4 regions of the Streptomyces sp. NPDC012510 genome follow, and region 1 is predicted to be linked to each of the others. Evidence: riboswitches for the same ligand, from Rfam matches in the RefSeq annotation. Region 1 holds a riboswitch; each other region holds the start of a gene.

The links. A riboswitch is a leader RNA that binds a small molecule or an ion and turns the genes downstream of it on or off. The one in region 1 is predicted to bind cyclic di-AMP.
Positions count from the first base shown of each region.
Region 2: another riboswitch for cyclic di-AMP. It lies ahead of ACFY9I_RS13220 (transglycosylase SLT domain-containing protein); the one in region 1 lies ahead of ACFY9I_RS06960 (NlpC/P60 family protein).
Region 3: another riboswitch for cyclic di-AMP. It lies ahead of ACFY9I_RS07915 (peptidoglycan DD-metalloendopeptidase family protein); the one in region 1 lies ahead of ACFY9I_RS06960 (NlpC/P60 family protein).
Region 4: another riboswitch for cyclic di-AMP. It lies ahead of ACFY9I_RS00220 (peptidoglycan DD-metalloendopeptidase family protein); the one in region 1 lies ahead of ACFY9I_RS06960 (NlpC/P60 family protein).

Region 1 is NZ_JBIBEN010000003.1:340,857-345,203, reverse strand. Features, by position in the region: gene ACFY9I_RS06985 (aminotransferase class I/II-fold pyridoxal phosphate-dependent enzyme) at 1-9, shown strand, start outside; gene ACFY9I_RS06980 (DUF397 domain-containing protein) at 67-291, opposite strand; gene ACFY9I_RS06975 (Scr1 family TA system antitoxin-like transcriptional regulator) at 301-1,161, opposite strand; gene ACFY9I_RS06970 (ATP-binding protein) at 1,408-1,866, shown strand; gene ACFY9I_RS06965 (DUF6328 family protein) at 1,838-2,413, opposite strand; gene ACFY9I_RS06960 (NlpC/P60 family protein) at 2,576-3,049, opposite strand; cyclic di-AMP (ydaO/yuaA leader) riboswitch at 3,053-3,264, opposite strand; gene ACFY9I_RS06955 (hypothetical protein) at 3,619-3,936, opposite strand; gene ACFY9I_RS06950 (ATP-dependent Clp protease proteolytic subunit) at 3,944-4,347, opposite strand, start outside.
Region 2 is NZ_JBIBEN010000006.1:129,768-134,114, forward strand. Features, by position in the region: gene ACFY9I_RS13210 (NAD(P)-binding domain-containing protein) at 1-927, shown strand, start outside; gene ACFY9I_RS13215 (Cof-type HAD-IIB family hydrolase) at 1,189-1,995, shown strand; gene ACFY9I_RS13220 (transglycosylase SLT domain-containing protein) at 2,062-2,811, opposite strand; cyclic di-AMP (ydaO/yuaA leader) riboswitch at 2,816-3,018, opposite strand; gene ACFY9I_RS13225 (polyprenyl synthetase family protein) at 3,633-4,347, shown strand, end outside.
Region 3 is NZ_JBIBEN010000004.1:18,932-23,278, reverse strand. Features, by position in the region: gene ACFY9I_RS07930 (MarR family transcriptional regulator) at 1-310, shown strand, start outside; gene ribA (GTP cyclohydrolase II RibA) at 435-1,112, shown strand; gene ACFY9I_RS07920 (SpoIIE family protein phosphatase) at 1,198-2,319, shown strand; cyclic di-AMP (ydaO/yuaA leader) riboswitch at 2,588-2,745, shown strand; gene ACFY9I_RS07915 (peptidoglycan DD-metalloendopeptidase family protein) at 2,757-3,821, shown strand; gene ACFY9I_RS07910 (aldo/keto reductase) at 4,038-4,347, shown strand, end outside.
Region 4 is NZ_JBIBEN010000001.1:52,143-56,489, forward strand. Features, by position in the region: gene ACFY9I_RS00210 (GDSL-type esterase/lipase family protein) at 69-854, opposite strand; gene ACFY9I_RS00215 (DUF6250 domain-containing protein) at 974-1,690, opposite strand; gene ACFY9I_RS00220 (peptidoglycan DD-metalloendopeptidase family protein) at 1,906-2,919, opposite strand; cyclic di-AMP (ydaO/yuaA leader) riboswitch at 2,924-3,082, opposite strand; gene ACFY9I_RS00225 (alpha-galactosidase) at 3,385-4,347, opposite strand, start outside.

The DNA.
Region 1 (4,347 bases):
CGACCGTGAGTCGGCGTCATGGCCGAACATCGCCGTAAGCGGAAGCACGGGCGCTGTCGGTGACGGTCACCGAAGCGTGGTGATGAATCCCTCCCAGGCTTCGGGGTCGAACAACAGGGCGGGGCCCGCCGTGTTCTTCGAGTCGCGCACGGCCACAAGTCCGGCCCAGCGGCCGGACCCGGGACGGGCCGTTTCCACGCAGTTGTTCATTCCCGTGCTGCGGCTGCTGCGCAGCCAGCGCACTCCGCGCAGTTCGGTACTGGTGGGTACGTTCCGAGGCGGTGCAGGCATGGTGCCTCCTTACGCGCCGGCAGCGAGCCCGGCGATGTAATCCAACGAGTCCTCGGGTGAAAGGGCGTGGATCTGAAGGGTGTTGAAGGCCTCGACATAAGCCTTGAGGTCTTCTTTCCGTTCGAGGTAGAGGCTACTCGTCAAGTGGTCGAGAACAACCACGTCCAGATCTGATGTGCTCCGAAATGAGAAAATTACGAAAGGACCGGTGATGCCGATGTGTGCCCCCGCAGTGAACGGCAGTACCTGTAGTCGCACCTGAGGCAGCCGTGCCGCCTCGACCAGACGGTCCAGTTGCCGGGCCATGGTCTCGGGGCCGCCCACCTCGCGCCGGAGAACGCCCTCGTCGAGCACGGCGCTCAGCTCCATCGGCGGTTCCCCGCGCAGCACTTCCTGTCGCGCGAGCCGCACTTCCACGAGCGCGTCGAGTTTGTCGTCTTCCAGCCCCTCCACCGCGGCCCGCGTCACCGCCCGCGCGTACTCCGGGATCTGCAGAAGTCCTGGCACCACCGAGGTCTCCAGCGTCCGCATCCCGCTGGCCTGTGACTCCAGGCTGATGAAGTCGCGGTACGTCGGTGGCAGTACACCCCGGTACGCGTGCCACCAGTTGTGCCGCCCACCGCCGTCCTCGGAGCCCGCCAGCGCCAGCAGCACCTCCCGTAAGTCGGTGTCCTCGACCCCGTACGCGTCCAGTAGCTTGCGTACGTCCCCGGCTCTGACCCCGCTGGCGCCCGTCTCGATCCGGCTCACCTTCGACTGGTGCCAGCCCACGAGATGGGCCGCCTCGATACTGGTGAGACTCGAACGGGTGCGCAGGACACGCAACTCGGCACCGAGTTTGCGGCGGCGCACCGCCGGACCGTACCGCATGGGTTCTCCTTCCGCCCGGCGCGCGACGTCGGGGTGACGACAGAGGATGGACGAAGACCCCACCCGAATACGCTCGGCCGTCGGAGAGTTCACCGCTTCGAGCGACAGATATATGCATATCTTGGTGGATCGCCACCCGTGACACCCCAGGTAGTGGCAGTCTGGCGCGAAGCACCAGTCCGGGACCGTAGTCGAACCATCCGCTCCCTGTCGGACACCGGTCCCGTGGGAAAGGGACGCCTCGCCATGGCAGATCACCAGGAAGCATCCGTCACTCTGCCGAGCGATCCCGCCTCGGTGTCCGTTGCCCGGAAATACGTCGCCACCGTGCTGGCCGAATGGGGCCTGCCGGGCGACACGGACATGGCGGACACCGTGCGCCTGATCGTGTCCGAACTCGCCACCAACGCCGTCCAGCACACGCTCGGTCAGTCGCCCACCTTCACCGTGGACATCGCCCTCGACCGGGACGAGCACCTGCGCATCGGTGTCACCGACAGTCATCCACGCTTTCCGAAACGCCTGCCCGCCGCCGTCCAGCAGGACAACGGCCGGGGCATGGTCATCATCCGCTGGCTGACCGCCGAGTGCGGCGGCAGGCTGAGCGTCAGACCCACCCGGGAAGGCGGCAAGACGGTGGCGATCGACCTGCCGTGGACGGTCTCCTCCCAGCCGGTCAGGGCAGGTGGTCCGCAGGAGCCGTGACGGAATCCCGGCCCGTGCCCACGGGGACCGCCTCGTCCTGACGGGGCGCCGAGCCTGCCGCGCCGCGGTTGCGGTCGGAGCGTCCCACCAGCTTCGGGAGCACGACCCACAGAAGCAGACACCCGAGGAACGTGCCGACCCCGGTCGTGATCCCGGCCGTCCGGCTGAGTGTCACATCGACGACGAGCATGACCGACCCGGCGAAGGCCGGCATCAGCACCGCCAGGCCCGCGGTGGCCAGCCGGGAGGAGACCCGCACGATGAGGGGCTTGGCGTTCTGCTGGAAGAGCAGGCGGTGCAGGGCGGCCGGTGCGGTGAAGAGCGCCGCCGCGAGGACCGCCAGCAGCAGGGTGCTGACATAGGTAGCGCGCTGGAAGGAGTCCAGGTCCGGGAATCGGGGTGTGAAGGCCAGTGTCAGCAGGAACGCGAAGAGGATCTGCACCCCGGTCTGGGTGACCCGCAATTCCTGGAGCAACTCGGAGAAGTTGCGGTCGGCTCGTTCGAGGGGGGTCTCGTTGCGCGCGAGGCGGGTGCGTTCATCGGCCATGGCTGAACGAGTAACCAGTTCGGCCCGTGGCACGCCTGCGGGGAGGGGCGCCGAAGAGCGGCCCGGGGGGTGGTCGAGAAAGCGGCCGGAGGGGTTGAGAAGCGGCCGGGGGGTGAGAAGCGGCCGGGGGGCGGCCGTGAGAACCGCCGCCCCCCGTGTGGGTCAGCGGACCCGGCCGTACCAGACGCTCTTCGTCCAGATCTTCTGCAGCCGGACGACGTCACCCGTCTTCGGCGAGTGCCAGATCTTTCCCTTCCCGGCATAGATACCGACGTGGTACACGCTCGATCCCGAGTGGAAGAAGACGAGGTCTCCGAGCTTGCGGTTGCCCGCGGAGATGTGCTTCGTCTTGTTGTACTGCTGCTGAGCAGTACGGGGCAGCTTCTTGCCCGCCTTCTTGAACGAGTAGAGCGTCAGCCCTGAGCAGTCGAACCTGCCCGGGCCCGTGGCGCCGTACTTGTACGGGGAGCCCTTCTTGGAAGCCGCGACCTTGAGTGCCTTCGACGCCACCGTGGCGGCCTCGGCGTCGGCTGCGACGCCCGGGACCACGATGCTGCCGCCCACGGCGGCGATGGTGAGAGCCGAGGCCGTGCCGGCCCGGGTCAACAGCGACGGGACACGATTCAGCGCAGTCATGCGCAACCCTTCGTCAGCCGCCTGTGAAGGATGACCTGTCGGATTCGGGCTGGCGAAGTTGCCCGGCCGCTGACGCGGCTTCACCCCAAGGGCTGCTCGGTGCGGTCATGGCTTGACCGTTCCGGCGACCCGTCGTGCTTGGGTCCTCCACTCCTGCCGATGCACTCCTGTCGACCGGTCATCCGGGCGGCGGCAGGACTCGGCGTCCACCCGGATCGCCCCGCCGCTGTGGCGGGGGCTTGTCGTCAGGAAGGGATCTTGACGCACGGAAGTCCGAAAATCCCAACGGAACCGGGGATTTGTGGTCTTACTCACCACTCACCCGTTCGGGTGGACAGGCCGTTTTCGGCTGTTGTGTCCACAGGGTCGAGGAGGCCCGCACCAGCACCGGAACGACATACTCCGGCCGTTCGTCAGGCATGTTGCGCAACTTCACAGGTCCTCCCGACGTATGGGCCGATGGGTTGATCGTGGTAGGCCGTCCGGAGGGCGCCGAACCCGGGCCGGACGCCCCGTCAGTAGTACGGCGACCGACCCGTGATCGGTTCAGGCGGCGAGCCCGGCCTGGTTCAGGCGGGTGAGTCCTCCGGCTCCGGCGGCAGTGCGACGCGGGCCGCCCGTCGCTCGCCGTCCAGGACCCGCAGCGCCCGTGCGAGGGTCGGGGCGTGCACCTCGTTCTCACCGCGCCTGTGCATCAGTTCGAGTGCGTCGCGCAGGGCGGTCGCCTTGGTGACGAGTGCCTGCGCCGCCCGCAACCCGCGATAGGTGTCACCGGGACGGGCGGGGTTGATGCGGCCGAGCAGGTCGACCACGTCGAGATAACGGTCGATCAGCTCCGCCTCGGCGCGGGTGAGCGCGGGCAGCGGCGGCAGTTCGGGTGGGAGCATCGACGCCTCACCTCGCTGCCGGGAGCGTGTCCGAGGACCTGCGGCTCGGGATCACCCGATCGGCCAGCCCGTACTCCACCGCCGCCTTGGCGTCGAGGAACATGTGCCGTTCGATATCGGCGCTGATCCGCTCCGGAGTCTGCCCCGTGTGCCGTACGAGCATCTCCTCCAGGCTCCGGCGGTTGCGCATCAACTCCTCCGCCTGGATCGCCAGATCGCTCGCCTGGCCCTCGACCGGATCGGTCAGCGCCGGCTGGTGGATCAGCACGCGCGCCCCCGGCAGCACGAACCGCTTGCCCGGCGTGCCCGCCGCGAGCAGCACCGCGGCGGACGACCCTGCCTGTCCCAGGCAGATCGTCTCCACATCGCAGGTGACGAACCGGATCGTGTCGTAGAGCGCAGTCATCGCGT
Region 2 (4,347 bases), on a different contig from region 1:
TACGGGGAGTGGTTCCAGCAGCGGCTCGTGCCCGAACTCGAACGGGTACGGGTGGTCTCCGTGGACCGGAGCAAGGGCGGCGGCTTCGAACTGAAGCTGGACTCGGGTGAGTTGTTCGCGGCGCGGGCCGTCGTCGTGGCGAGCGGGCTGTTCGGACTGGCGCATCTGCCGCACGAACTGGGGGGTGCGGCCGCCGACGGCCCCACCCCCACGGGGCCCGTCTCACACAGCTCCCAGCACCATGACCTCAGCCGGTTCAAGGACAGGGAACTGGTCGTGGTGGGCGCGGGGCAGTCCGCCCTGGAGACGGCGGTGCTGGCGGCCGAGGCCGGCGCGCGGGTGCGTCTGGTGGCGCGCGGCCGGGGCGCGGTGGCCTTCGGCGCGCCCCCGTGGCAGCAGCCACGGCTGCGCCCGGAGTCGCCGTTCGGGCGGGCCTGGTCGCTGTACGCGCTCAGCTACTACCCGCACCCCTACCGGTACCTCCCCGCCGCCACCCGGCACTATCTGGTCCGGCGGGTGCTGGGGCCGCTCGGCGCGTGGTGGCTGCGGGAGCGGTTCGAGGAGCGGGTCGAGGTGCGCGAGGTGGAGCGGGTCGTGCGGGCCGGGGTCATCGACGGACGGCCCCGGCTGGTGCTGCGCGGGTACGACGGCCGTACGGAGGAGCTGGCGGGCGACCACGTCATCGCGGCGACCGGGTACCGGGTTGACCTGGGGGCGATGGGGTTCCTGGGGCATGAACTCCGTACGGAGCTGGGGACGAGCCGGGGGACGCCGGTCCTCGGGGCCGGGTTCCGGTCGTCGATACCCGGGCTGTACTTCACCGGGTTGCCGGCGGCGGGGTCCTACGGGCCGGTGATGCGGTTCGTGTGCGGGACCGAGTTCGCGTCGCCTCGGCTGGCTCGGCATCTGGCTTCGGCGCACGGGTGAGACCGGGGCGTCGGGGCGCCGGGGGCTCGGTCGCGAAGCCCCCGCGACCCTTCCGGGCCCTCGGCGCCTTCCGGGCCTTCGCCCCCTTCGAGGTCGGCCCTGAGGCCTTGCCGGGCGGAGGGGCCGGGTCGGCTGTCAACAGACCGCTGAACTTTCATTCTGTGAAGGCGAGTTGACGTACGGCCCACTGGGGCGTCGGGATGCCGGACGTCGTCCGGTTCGCGTCGAACCGATGGGGCGCCGCATCCGTATTCTCTGATCATGGCCGCTCCCACCGCATATTCACTCATCGCCACTGACCTGGACGGAACGCTCCTGCGCAGTGACGACACGCTCTCCGACCGGTCCCTCGCCGCGCTGGCGCGGGCCACGGAGGCCGGTGCTCAGCACCTTGTGGTGACGGGACGGCCGGCGCCGAGAGTACGACCGCTGCTGGAGGACCTCGGCGGCAGGGGGCTCGCGGTGTGCGGACAGGGCGCGCAGTTGTACGACCACGGCGCGGACCGGCTGCTCTGGTCCGTCACCCTGGACAGGGAACTCGCCGAGACCGCGCTCGGCAAGATCGAGGCCGAGGTCGGACAGGTGTACGCGGCCGTCGACCAGGACGGGGTCGACGGCCTCACCCTGATCGAGCCCGGCTACCTGATGCCGCACCCCACGCTGCCCGCCGTACGCGTGCCGCGCCGGGACGACCTGTGGTGCGAGCCGATCAGCAAGGTGCTGCTGCGCCACCCGTATCTGTCGGACGACGACTTGGCCTCGGCGGCGCGTACGGCGGTGGGTTCGCTGGCGACGGTCACCATGTCGGGGCCCGGCACCGTCGAACTCCAGCCATGCGGCATCACCAAGGCGACGGGCCTCGCCCTGGCCGCCGAACACCTCGGGCTGACCCCGGACGAGACCATCGCCTTCGGTGACATGCCCAACGACATCCCGATGTTCGACTGGGCCGCCCGCGGGGTCGCCATGGCCAACGCCCACCCCGAACTGAAGGCCGTCGCCGACGAGGTGACCCTCTCCAACGAGGACGACGGGATCGCGGTGGTGCTGGACCGGCTGTTCCGTTGAACGCGGCGTTCCCCTGGGCCCGCCGGCCCAGGGGAACGAGGAGGGGAGCCCGAGGGCTCGGTGGCCTCAGTAAGGACCGAACACGTTGTCGATCGAGCCGTACCGGTCGGCGGCGTAGTTGCACGCCGCCGTGATGTTCGCGACCGGGTCGTAGGGGTCGTACGGGGTGCCGGAGACGTGGTACGCGGCGAAGGTCGGGTCGATGACCTGGAGGAGGCCCTTCGACGGGGTGCCAGCGGCGGCGTTGGAGTCCCAGTTGTTGATGGCCTGCGGGTTGCCCGACGACTCACGCATGATGTTGCGGTAGATCCCGTCGTACGTCCCGGGAATTCCCTTTTGCTCCATGATGTCCAGCGACTCGCGGATCCAGCCGTCGAGGTTGTTCGGGTACGTCTTCACCGTCACCTGTATGGGCGTGGAGGCCTTGGACGTCGTCGAGGACTTGGCGGCCGTGGACGACTTCGTCGACTTCACCTTCAGCTTCAGGCCGGGGCGGATCAGGCCGGGGTCGTCGCCGACCGCGGCGCGGTTGTCCTTGTAGAGCCGCTGCCAGCCGCCGCTCGTACCGTGCTTGCGGGCGATCGACGAGAGCGTGTCACCGGAGACCACGGTGTGCGTCACGGACTTGGCCGCGGCGGCCGGCGCCGACTGCGGGGCGGACTGGGGGGCGGTGGCGGCCTGGGTCGGGGCCGCGGCGTTCGCGGTCGTGGCGACCGTGAGCGGGAGGGCGAGTGCGGCCCCTCCCGTTCCGGCGGCGATGACGCCACGGGTCAGCGCGTTGTTTCTGGGACGACGGTGTTTGCCTCGTGCGGGCATGGCGGATTCCTCTCCGTCGCCTGCGAGGTGAGCTGTCGGGTTCGGGCTGGAGATGCCCGGCCGTGCGCGTCGTCCGGCGGCCGCCTGTGCGTGCGGCGTCCGCCGGGCTACCCGTGCGGCTTCACCCCGAGCCGGTCCGATGGGGAAAGACGGACCGGCGGCTTGCCTGGGTCCCCCGCTCCTGCCGTGCGTGGATGAGTGGTGATGGGTGGGGAGTCCGGGCGGCGGCAGGATTCGGCGGTCCGTCCGGACGGGGTGTGAACGTATGCGAGAGCACACGATCGGAACAAGTCCTGGTTTGGCGGTTTGGTCCAGTTGACCTTGAGTTTGCTGTGATTCGACCCCGGTTGGGGGTGTGAATTTTCGGCTCAACTTGCCTACCGCAAAGGAGAAGCGGTCGGAGTGGGGTAAGAGTGTGACGCAGGGGGCGGGTGACCCAACTCACGGGAGGAGTGGGGCGAAGTGCGGATTAAGTGGCAAATCGGGCAACTTGGACCGGGTGGCGAGCGTCGTGGGCACGGCTCGGTCGACCGCGGGGAGCGAGGCGTCTGTGGAGCGCGGGCGGGCACCCGGGGCCTCGCGCGCCGGCGCCGTACGCGCGTCGGTGGATATCGGCGCGTACCAGTTGATCAAGAATAGGGAGCGTGCGGTCCCATACCACCCGGGGCGAAGCCGTGGGCGCTCGTGGTGATCGAAAGGTGACCGGATACGCTGACTCGGGTGATGGCAGCGACAGATCGACAAACTTTGTCATCGACCGTGAGACCGACCTAGACCGACCGTGTGACCGTCAGCAGACGTCAGCAGACAGGAGAACCCTCGTGACCGTCGTCGAGCCGTTTGGGCTGAGCGCGCGGGACCAGGCTCTCGAAGCCGATGTCCAGGCCGGAATGGTGGCCGTCGAGGAGGGTCTGCTCGAGGCCACCAAGAGCGAGGTCCCCTTCATCCAGGAGGCTGCCCAGCACCTGCTGCGGGCGGGCGGCAAGCGGTTCCGGCCCCTGCTGGTGATGCTCGCGGCGCAGTTCGGCGACCCGTACGCGCCGGGTGTCGTGCCCTCGGCGGTGGTGGTCGAGCTGACCCATCTGGCCACGCTGTACCACGACGACGTGATGGACGAGGCCGAGGTGCGCCGGGGCGTGCCGAGCGCGAACGCCCGCTGGGACAATTCGCTGGCCGTCCTCACCGGTGACTTCCTCTTCGCCCGCGCCTCGCACGTCCTCGCCGACCTCGGCCCCGACGCCGTCCGCATCCAGGCCGAGGCCTTCGAGCGGCTGGTCACCGGACAGATCCTGGAGACCGCCGGACCGCGCGACGGACGCGACCCGATCGAGCACTACCTCGACGTCCTCGGAGGCAAGACCGGATCGCTGGTCGCGGTCGCCGGGCGGCTCGGCGCGCTGATGGCGGGGGCCGACGAGACCGTGGTCGACGTGCTGACCCAGTACGGTGAGCGGCTCGGTGTCGCCTTCCAGCTCGCCGACGACGTCCTCGACATCGCCTCCGACTCGCACGAGTCCGGCAAGACGCCGGGCACGG
Region 3 (4,347 bases), on a different contig from region 1:
CCGGCTGGAGAAGGACGGAGTGGTGCGGCGCGAGGACTGCCAGTGGGACAAGCGGGGGAGCGTCGCCGTCCTCACCGACGAGGGCATGGCCCTGCTGGAACGCACGGCACCGGGCCATGTCGAGATGGTCCGCAAGGCTGTCTTCGACCACCTCAGCCCTCAGCAGATCAGCCAGTTCGAGGAGATCTGCGCGGCCATCGCGGGGGCCATCCAGGGCGAGGACCCGAAGGCGGCGACCGGCTCCGACGATCTGCCGTGGCGCCGCCGCGCCTGCCAGTCGAGCGAAGCGAGCGCGGAAAATTCCGCGTGACGCGGGAATGTGAGGCATCCCAAATCGGGTTGCTTTAAATTTGAAGCAGGGGTTAGAGTCCTGCCGAGCGATGTGCTTCAAATCTGAATCACAGCGACATCCGCACCAGGACCGGAGAACCCGCATGCCCGACTTCCCCGCTGCCACCCCGCGTGCCCGCGTCCGGGTACCGCTGCGTTTCCATGACGGCTACGGCGTCGACGCCGAACTGGTCACCTTCCACGGACTCGTCGACGGCCAGGAGCACGTGGCGATGGTCCTCGGCGACCCGGCCCCCGGCACGGCCCCGCTGGTCCGGCTGCACTCCGAGTGCCTGACCGGCGACGTGTTCGGCTCGGCCCGCTGCGACTGCGGCCCGCAGCTGCGCGAGGCGGTGGAGCGGATCGCCGACCGAGGTGGCGTCCTCCTCTACCTCCGCCAGGAGGGCCGGGGCATCGGCCTCTACAACAAGCTCGACGCGTACGCCCTCCAGGACCAGGGCCTCGACACCTACGAGGCGAACGCGGCCCTCGGCCTGCCGGAGGACGCCCGCGACTACACGGCGGCGGCCCAGATGCTGAAGGCCCTCGGCATCGACGAGCTGGACCTGCTCTCCAACAACCCCGACAAGGCGCAGCAGCTTCGCGGCCTTGACCTCGGCGTGCGGCACCGCGTCCCCACGGGCGTCTTCACCACCGCCCACAACGTCCGCTACCTCCGCGCCAAGGTCCTCCAGACCCAGCACACCCTCCCCCTGCCGGAACTGACCGAGCTGCAGAAGCTGCAGGAGCTGCCGAAACTCACTGGAATAACAGCGGGCTGACCGGCGGGCTGACCAGCGGGATGACCACTAGCCCACTCGGCCCCGCCGACTAGCCCCGCACTCCCACCCCGGAAACCCTGTATCCGTGGGGCAGCCAGAGGGTGCGAGGGAGTCGGTCGGCCGGCGGTTCTCGTACACCCGTGCGCTCGCCCGTGTTCTCCCCGTCCTGCTGATCGCCACGGGCCTCTTCTACGACCACTTCACCCCGCGCGACTTCACGGCGGTCCCCTTCTTCACGGCCGCGCCCCTCGTCGCGGCCCCGCTCTTCTCGCTGCGCGGCACGGTGATCACCGGCGTCGCCTCGGTCGCCGGCATCACCGCCGTACGGCTCTACTACGACGACGCGGGCCATGAGGACGCGATCACGGAGATCGCGACGGTGGCCACCGTCGCCGCGCTGGCCGTGCTCATCAACCGTCTCGTCCGCCGCAGCGACGCCCGGCTCGCCACCGCCCGCGAGATCGCCGCGGCGGCGCAGCGGGCGGTCCTGCCGGTGCCGCAGGAGCGGATCGGCGGGCTGGAGATCGCCGCGCGGTACGAGGCCGCGCAGGCCGGGGCGTCGATCGGGGGCGATCTCTACGCGGTGCAGGACTCACCCCACGGGGTACGGCTGATCGTGGGCGATGTGCGTGGCAAGGGGCTGGGGGCGGTCTCGGCGGTGGCCGTGCTGATCGGCGCGTTCCGGGAGGCGGCCGAGCAGGAGTCGACGCTCGAAGCGGTCGCCCAGCGGCTGGAACGGGCGCTGGCCCGGGAAGCGACGCGGCGGGAAGCCGCGCGACGGGACGCCAACGTCGAGTACGAGGGGTTCGTCACGGCGGTCCTGGCCGAGTTCCCGCATGGCTCCGGACGTGCCCGGATCGTCAACCGAGGCCATCCGTCCCCCCTGCTGCTGCACGCCGACGGCACCCTGCGCACCCTGGACGCCCCGCACCCCGCGCTCCCGCTCGGCCTGGACGATGTGGGCACCTGGCCCGACCGCGCCGAGGAGACCGGGTTCCCGCCCGGCGCCACCCTCCTCTTCTACACCGACGGCCTCTCGGAGGCCCGCGACAGCCACGGCGTCTTCTACGACCCGGCCGAGCGCCTGTCCGGCCGTACGTTCCCCGGACCGCGCGTCCTCTTGACGACCCTCGCGGAGGAGGTGCGCCGGCACACGGGCGACCGCACGACGGACGACATGGCCCTTCTGGCGATCCGCCGCTCCTGACCCCTCCGACACGTCTCTCTCACATCTTCCACGCCCGCTGTCACCGAGCGTGTCCATCCGACCTTGCTCCGTATAGCGACTTGCGTACTGTCAGCGCGATTGTTACTCCCGAGTCAGGGTCAACTCGCCCGTTTTCCACCCCTCATGACCCGTAAAGTCCACGGCGGAAGCCGGAACGATCATCAGGAACAGCTTGGAATGGAGTACCCCCGTCTATTAACGTTCGATAACGCAGCGCGGTCGTCCCAGCCGTCACAAGAGACGGCTCCGTGCTCACGCGCCGAATCCCGCAAGGGAACCGGGGAACCACCACCCTGGGGTGAATCGCGCGCAAACCGTCGTGGCAGCACGTCAGGTTTACGCGCGTAGGAGACCTTCCTGCTCCGAACCCGTCAGCTAACCCGGTAGGCGAGAAGGAAGGAAAGGAGTACGCCCACGTGGCGTCGAACCGGTCCGCGACCGAAGCCCCGTTCGTACCGAGCCAACGCGATGGCGACAGCCAGACGTTCGGCTACGGCAGCTACAGCAGCGACAACGAGGGCCCCTGGCAGGAGTGGAACCCCACCGAGGAGTCCATTCGCCCCGTTCGCGGTCGGCACCGCGTCGCCAAGAAGAGCGGCGGCGTACTCGCCCGTGGCGGTCTCGCCCGCAGCTCCACGGTCCTGGGCGTCGGTGTCATAGCCGCCGTCAGCGGCGCCGGCATGGCCAGCGCGCAGTCCGGCAAGGCCCCGGTGTCCATATCGCTGCCCGACATGCCGAACGTCGGCTCGGTCTTCGAGGACGACGCCGAGGAGCCGGAGCCCCAGGCCTCCACGACCCCCCTCAGCAGCGCCGGTCTGATCGCCGCCGACACCGAGCAGGGCACCGCCAACGCCGGCGAGGCGCTGCGCGCCCGCATCATGGCACAGGCCGAGTCCCAGCAGGACGCGTTCGACAAGGCCACCGCCGAGGCCGCCCAGACGGCCGCCGCGAACAAGGCCGCCGAGCAGGCCGCCGAGGAGAAGAAGGAAGCCGAGGCCAAGGAAGCCGCCGCGAAGAAGAAGGCGGCGGAGGAGGCCGAGCGGAAGAAGGAAGCCGAGCGCCTCGCGGCCCTCGCCAAGCAGTTCGCGCTCCCCACCTCCTCCTACACCCTCACCTCCACCTTCGGTCAGGCCGGCCCCTACTGGTCCTCCGGCTACCACACCGGCCTCGACTTCGCCGCTCCCACGGGCACCCTCATCAAGGCCGTCCACAGCGGCACCATCACGCAGGCCGGGTACGAGGGTTCCTACGGCTACAAGACCGTGCTCACCCTCGATGACGGCACCGAGATCTGGTACGCCCACCAGTCCTCCATCGGCGTCAGCGTCGGCCAGAAGGTCGCCACCGGCGACGTCATCGGCCGCGTCGGCGCCACGGGCAACGTCACCGGCGCCCACCTCCACATGGAGGTCCACCCCGGCGGCTCCAGCAGCGGCATCGACCCGGCGGCATGGCTGCGCAGCAAGGGCCTGAACCCGTAGGGAACCGACCGACTCGTACGCCGCGTAAGTCCGCGAGGACCACGCGGCGTTCGTCGTTCCCAGGGACGGTCCCCAGGGCGGTTCCCGGGGGCGGTTCACGATGGCCGTTCACGACGGCCGTTCACGACGGCGGTTCACGACGGCGGGACGGACGCTTCACGCACACGTCACGCCGAGCCGGAATGCGGAAGTCCGCCCCACCGGTTGACGTAGGACATGACTACTCTTCGCCAACTGGGCACGTCCGACATCAGGGTCTTCCCCCTCTCCCTCGGCGGCAACGTCTTCGGCTGGACCGCCGACGAGGCGCAGTCCTTCGCCGTCCTCGACGCCTACGCGGCGGCGGGCGGCAACTTCGTCGACACCGCCGACTCCTACTCGGCGTGGGTGGAGGGCAACGAGGGGGGCGAGTCCGAGCGGATCATCGGCAGGTGGCTCAAGTCGCGTGGCAACCGCGCCGACGTGGTCATCGCTACCAAGGTGAGCCAGCACCCCGAGTACCAGGGGCTGACGGCGGCCAACATCA
Region 4 (4,347 bases), on a different contig from region 1:
CCGAGAGCACGCACCGGACACCGCTCCTTGACGGGCAAACGTTTCCTGCCGCGGCAACCAGGCTCCGCTCAGGCGACCGACTCGATCCGCATCTTGATGTCGCCCGGCGACAGATGCCCCTTCGCCGACACATGGTCCCCGGAGGACTCGCCCCGCAGCCGGCGCCCGATCCACGGCACCAGGAACTCCCGCGCCCACTGGATGTTGTCGCGGCGCATCTCGAACGTGCCGCGCGGCGGCAGCGGAGGCCACGGCTGGTCGGGATCGGCCGGGATCTCGACGCCGAGCACCTGACCGGCGCGCAGGGCGACCCGCGTGTGCCCCTCGGGCGAGAGGTGCAGCCGGTCGTGGTCCCAGGCCCGCCGGTCCTGAATGGTCTTGAGGGACCACAGGTCCAGCACGGGGCAGCCGTACCGGTCGGCGATGGCCCGCACATGCCCGTTGTACGTGGCGATCTTGCCCCGCAGATGCCTGAGCACCGGCACATCACGGGTGTCGAACCCGGTGGTCACCATGACGGTGCCGATGGCCGAGGTCAGCTTCGACACCGCACGTTCGAACCGCTCGGCGACCTCGTCCGGATCGGTGCCGGGCCGGATAATGTCATTGCCGCCCGCGCAGAAGGAGATGAGGTCCGGTGCGAGCTCCAGGGCACGCGGCACCTGGTCCTCGACGATCTGGTCGAGGAGCTTTCCGCGCACGGCGAGGTTGCTGTAGTCGAAGCCGCCCTCGGGCACCCGGTCCGCGAGGAGCACCGCGAACCGGTCGGCCCAGCCGACGAACCGCCCATCGGGCCCGGGGTCGCCGACGCCCTCGGTGAAGCTGTCCCCCACCGCCACGTACGACCCGATCATTGATCTGCTGTCATTCGAATCGTCTGCCACATCGCCCCATGATTCACCGTGGGATGTGACCTACGCGACCGTAATAAGGGGTTGACGGACGGTGAGATAAACCACGTGTCAAGTGTTGGTCAACTTGGAATACCCCAGGTCCAGACCCGGAAGTCCTGTATCCGGAAGTGACTCCACGTGGTCCGGAACGCGAAGTGCCCCCGTGTGTACGGCTGCTGGTCCACGTAGTCGAAAACGAGCCGCCCGTTGTTCCACCAGCGCACGGTGGAACCGTCCGACACGATCCGGACTTGGTTCGGCTCGTTGGCGACGAGCAGCGGCTCGGTGTAGTCGTGGATCAGCGGCCGCACCCCTGCCTCGCCGACGTAACGACGCAGCCGTGTCGTGGTGTTGTAGTTGGCCCCGTAGCCCGAGTAGTACGTCTTCAGATAGTCGTACTCGGCGAGTGCGCCACCGCGCGGAGTGGCGAAAAGATCTTCGGGTGAGCGCACGTCGACGGCGTTCCAGAAGTTGTTGAGATCGGAGACGCGGTCGTTGACGCCGCCCTCGGAGACCGGCGTGGCCGTGTACTCGACGACGTACGGCCCTTCCAGGCTTCGCCGGAACCACACCGTGGCCCCGGCCGGCACATCGACGTCCAGCACCCCGCCCGCAGCGGTGACCGAGCCACCCCGCTCCAACTCCACGGCCCACTGCCTCAGTCCGCACCGGAAGTCGTCCGCCGCGAACAGCCGCCGCCTCCCCCGGCGCGAAGCCGCACGCGCGGCCCCGGGGGGAGCGAGCGCCGCGACGACGGCACCGGCGGCTACGGCTCCGAAGGCTCTGCGTGTGGTCATGAGACTCCTTCTCCAGGGATCAAAAGATCGAAGAAAGCGCTTTCGGCGATCACTGTGTCCCTACTGACACCCCACTGTCGAGCCCCCGGTCGGCCAAGCCACAGAACCGCGACACAGCCCTCACGACCCGCACCCCGAGGCACCCGCGCCGAAGGCCGGACCCCGGGGATCACGGGGCCCGGCCTTCGGGGCGAACGGTGGTGCGGACGGACGCGTCAGACGCCGACGCCCTTCGACCGCAGGTAGGCCAGCGGGTCGATGTCCGAGCCGTAGTTCGGCGTGGTGCGGATCTCGAAGTGGAGGTGCGGGCCGGTGACGTTGCCGGTCGCCCCGGAGAGGCCGATCTGCTGGCCGCCGCTCACCGACTGCCCCGCGGAGACGGAGATCGACGAGAGGTGGGCGTACTGGGCGTAGTAGCCGTCGGCGAGCTTGACGACGACCTGGTTGCCGTACGCGCCGCCCCAGCCGGCCGAGACGACGGTGCCCGCGCCCACGGCCCTGAGGCTCGTACCGGTCGGAGCCACGAAGTCGACACCCGTGTGGTAACCGCTGGACCACATGCTGCCTGCGATCTTGTACGCGGTGCCCACAGTGGCGCCCTGGATGGGCGAGCTGAAGCCGGAGCCGTTGGACGAGGAGGACTGGTTGTTCGACGTGGAGGTCGACGCCTGGGTGTCCTTCGCCTTCTGCGTCGAGGAGCCGGAGGACTTCGACGACTGGGAGGACTGGGACGACTGGGAGGACTTCGAGGACTGCGACGACCCGGTCGTCGGCGCCTTCGACGTGCCGCTCGACGGGGCCTGGCCACCGATCGTGAGCTTCAGGCCCGGGTGGATCAGCGACGGGTCGGAGCCGATGGCCTCACGGTTGTCCGAGTAGAGCCGCTTCCAGCCCCCTTCGACGTCCTGCTCGTCCGCGATCTTCGAGAGGTAGTCGCCGACCTTCACCGAGTAGGTCCTGGTCGTCGCCTTCTTGGTGGCGGTCCTCTGCGCTTGTGCGGCCTTCTCGGCCTGCTCGATCCGCGCGCCCGCCTGGGCCACGGCCTTCTCGGGCGCCACCGCGGCCGTCTTCTCGGAGACGTCGGAGACCGCGGCCGTCGGGGTCGCGGCATGGGCGCCGGCGGCCCCGATCAACGGCAGTGCGAGTGCCGCGCCACCGGTGCCGGCCGCGGCGATCGAGCGGGTGAAACGCTGGGACTTCGGACGGCGGTGCTTACCCTTCGCGGGCATGACGAATTCCTCTCCGGCGCCTGCGAGGTGAGCTGTCGGGTGCGGGCTGGAGATGCCCGGCCGTGCTTGCGCACGGCTATACCCCTAGCCGTTCCGGGAACCGGAACAGGCGGTACTACCTGTGGGTCCCCCGCTCCTGCCGTGGATCGGGTCGGTACGCGGCTCCGGTCGGCGGCAGGATTGGGCGTCCGTCCGGATTGACGCAGAACGTAAGCGACTTGTGCCTACAGAGACAACCATTGGGACTTCCTGTGCGTCTTTTCCTCTGATCCTTACCTCAATTCATGATGACGCTCCGTAAAAGACCGGTCTTCGGCGTTTTCCAACCGCCCTGGAACCACCTACGAATTACGTGGACATGGCGGCGACAGAGGGTCACGAATATGACGCTGCTCACGCACCTACGCGCCAGTAGGCTTTATTTCAGGGCTTGTTGGAATTACCGCTCAATTTCGGACAGTTCACTCATCTGCGACACAGGCGGATAACCGTCGCATCGAAGTCGCCACGCAACCCCGTCCGCAGCCCGTGATGCAACAGCACGCCACCTCGGTACACTTCGCCCGTTTCTCGGCATTCATAGTGTTTTGTCGGGTCGAGGCCACGCAGCCGGAGCGGGGCCGGCGGCTCGCCGTAGTGCTGGGCCTGCAGCCAGGCCAGGACGACTACCTCGTCACCGTGGACGTACTGCACAGCGCTCAGCCCACCCGTCGGCGCACGCAGCCGGTAGAGGTCGCCACGCTGGACGACCGGCCGGATCTCCTTGTACAGCTCCACCCAGTCCCGCGCCTCGGCCAGCTCCTCCTCGGTCCACTCGGTGAGGTCGCCGCCGACCCCCAGCACACCCGCCATGGCGCTGACGAAACGGAACCGCAGCGAGCTGGCCCGGCCGTTGAGCTGGTTGTTCGGGCTGTCGGTGACCCATGCGGCCATGACCCGGGCCGGGTGGATCTGGCTGAAGCCGTGCTGGATGGCGAGCCGGTCGAGCGGGTCGGTGTTGTCGGAGGTCCACACCTGGTCCGTCCGCGCCATGACCCCGAGATCGATGCGGCCGCCACCGCCCGAGCACGACTCGAAGGCGACGCCGGGATGCGCGGCCCGCAGCCGGTCCAGCAGGGTGTAGAAGGCGTGCACGTGCTCGACCCACAGCTTCTGCGGATACGGCTCCCCGGGCCAGCCGGCGTCGGTGAAGCAGCGGTTGAAGTCCCACTTCACATAGTCGATCGGCGCGCTGGACAGGAGGGCGTCCAGCCGCTCCCAGAGGTACTCCTGGACGTCCTCGCGTGCGAGATTGAGAACGAGCTGATTGCGTAGTTCTGTCCTCTTTCGTCCTGACTGGAACTGCGCCCATTCGGGATGCGCCCGATACAGCTCGCTGTCCGGGTTGACCATCTCGGGCTCCACCCAGATGCCGAACCGCATGTCGAG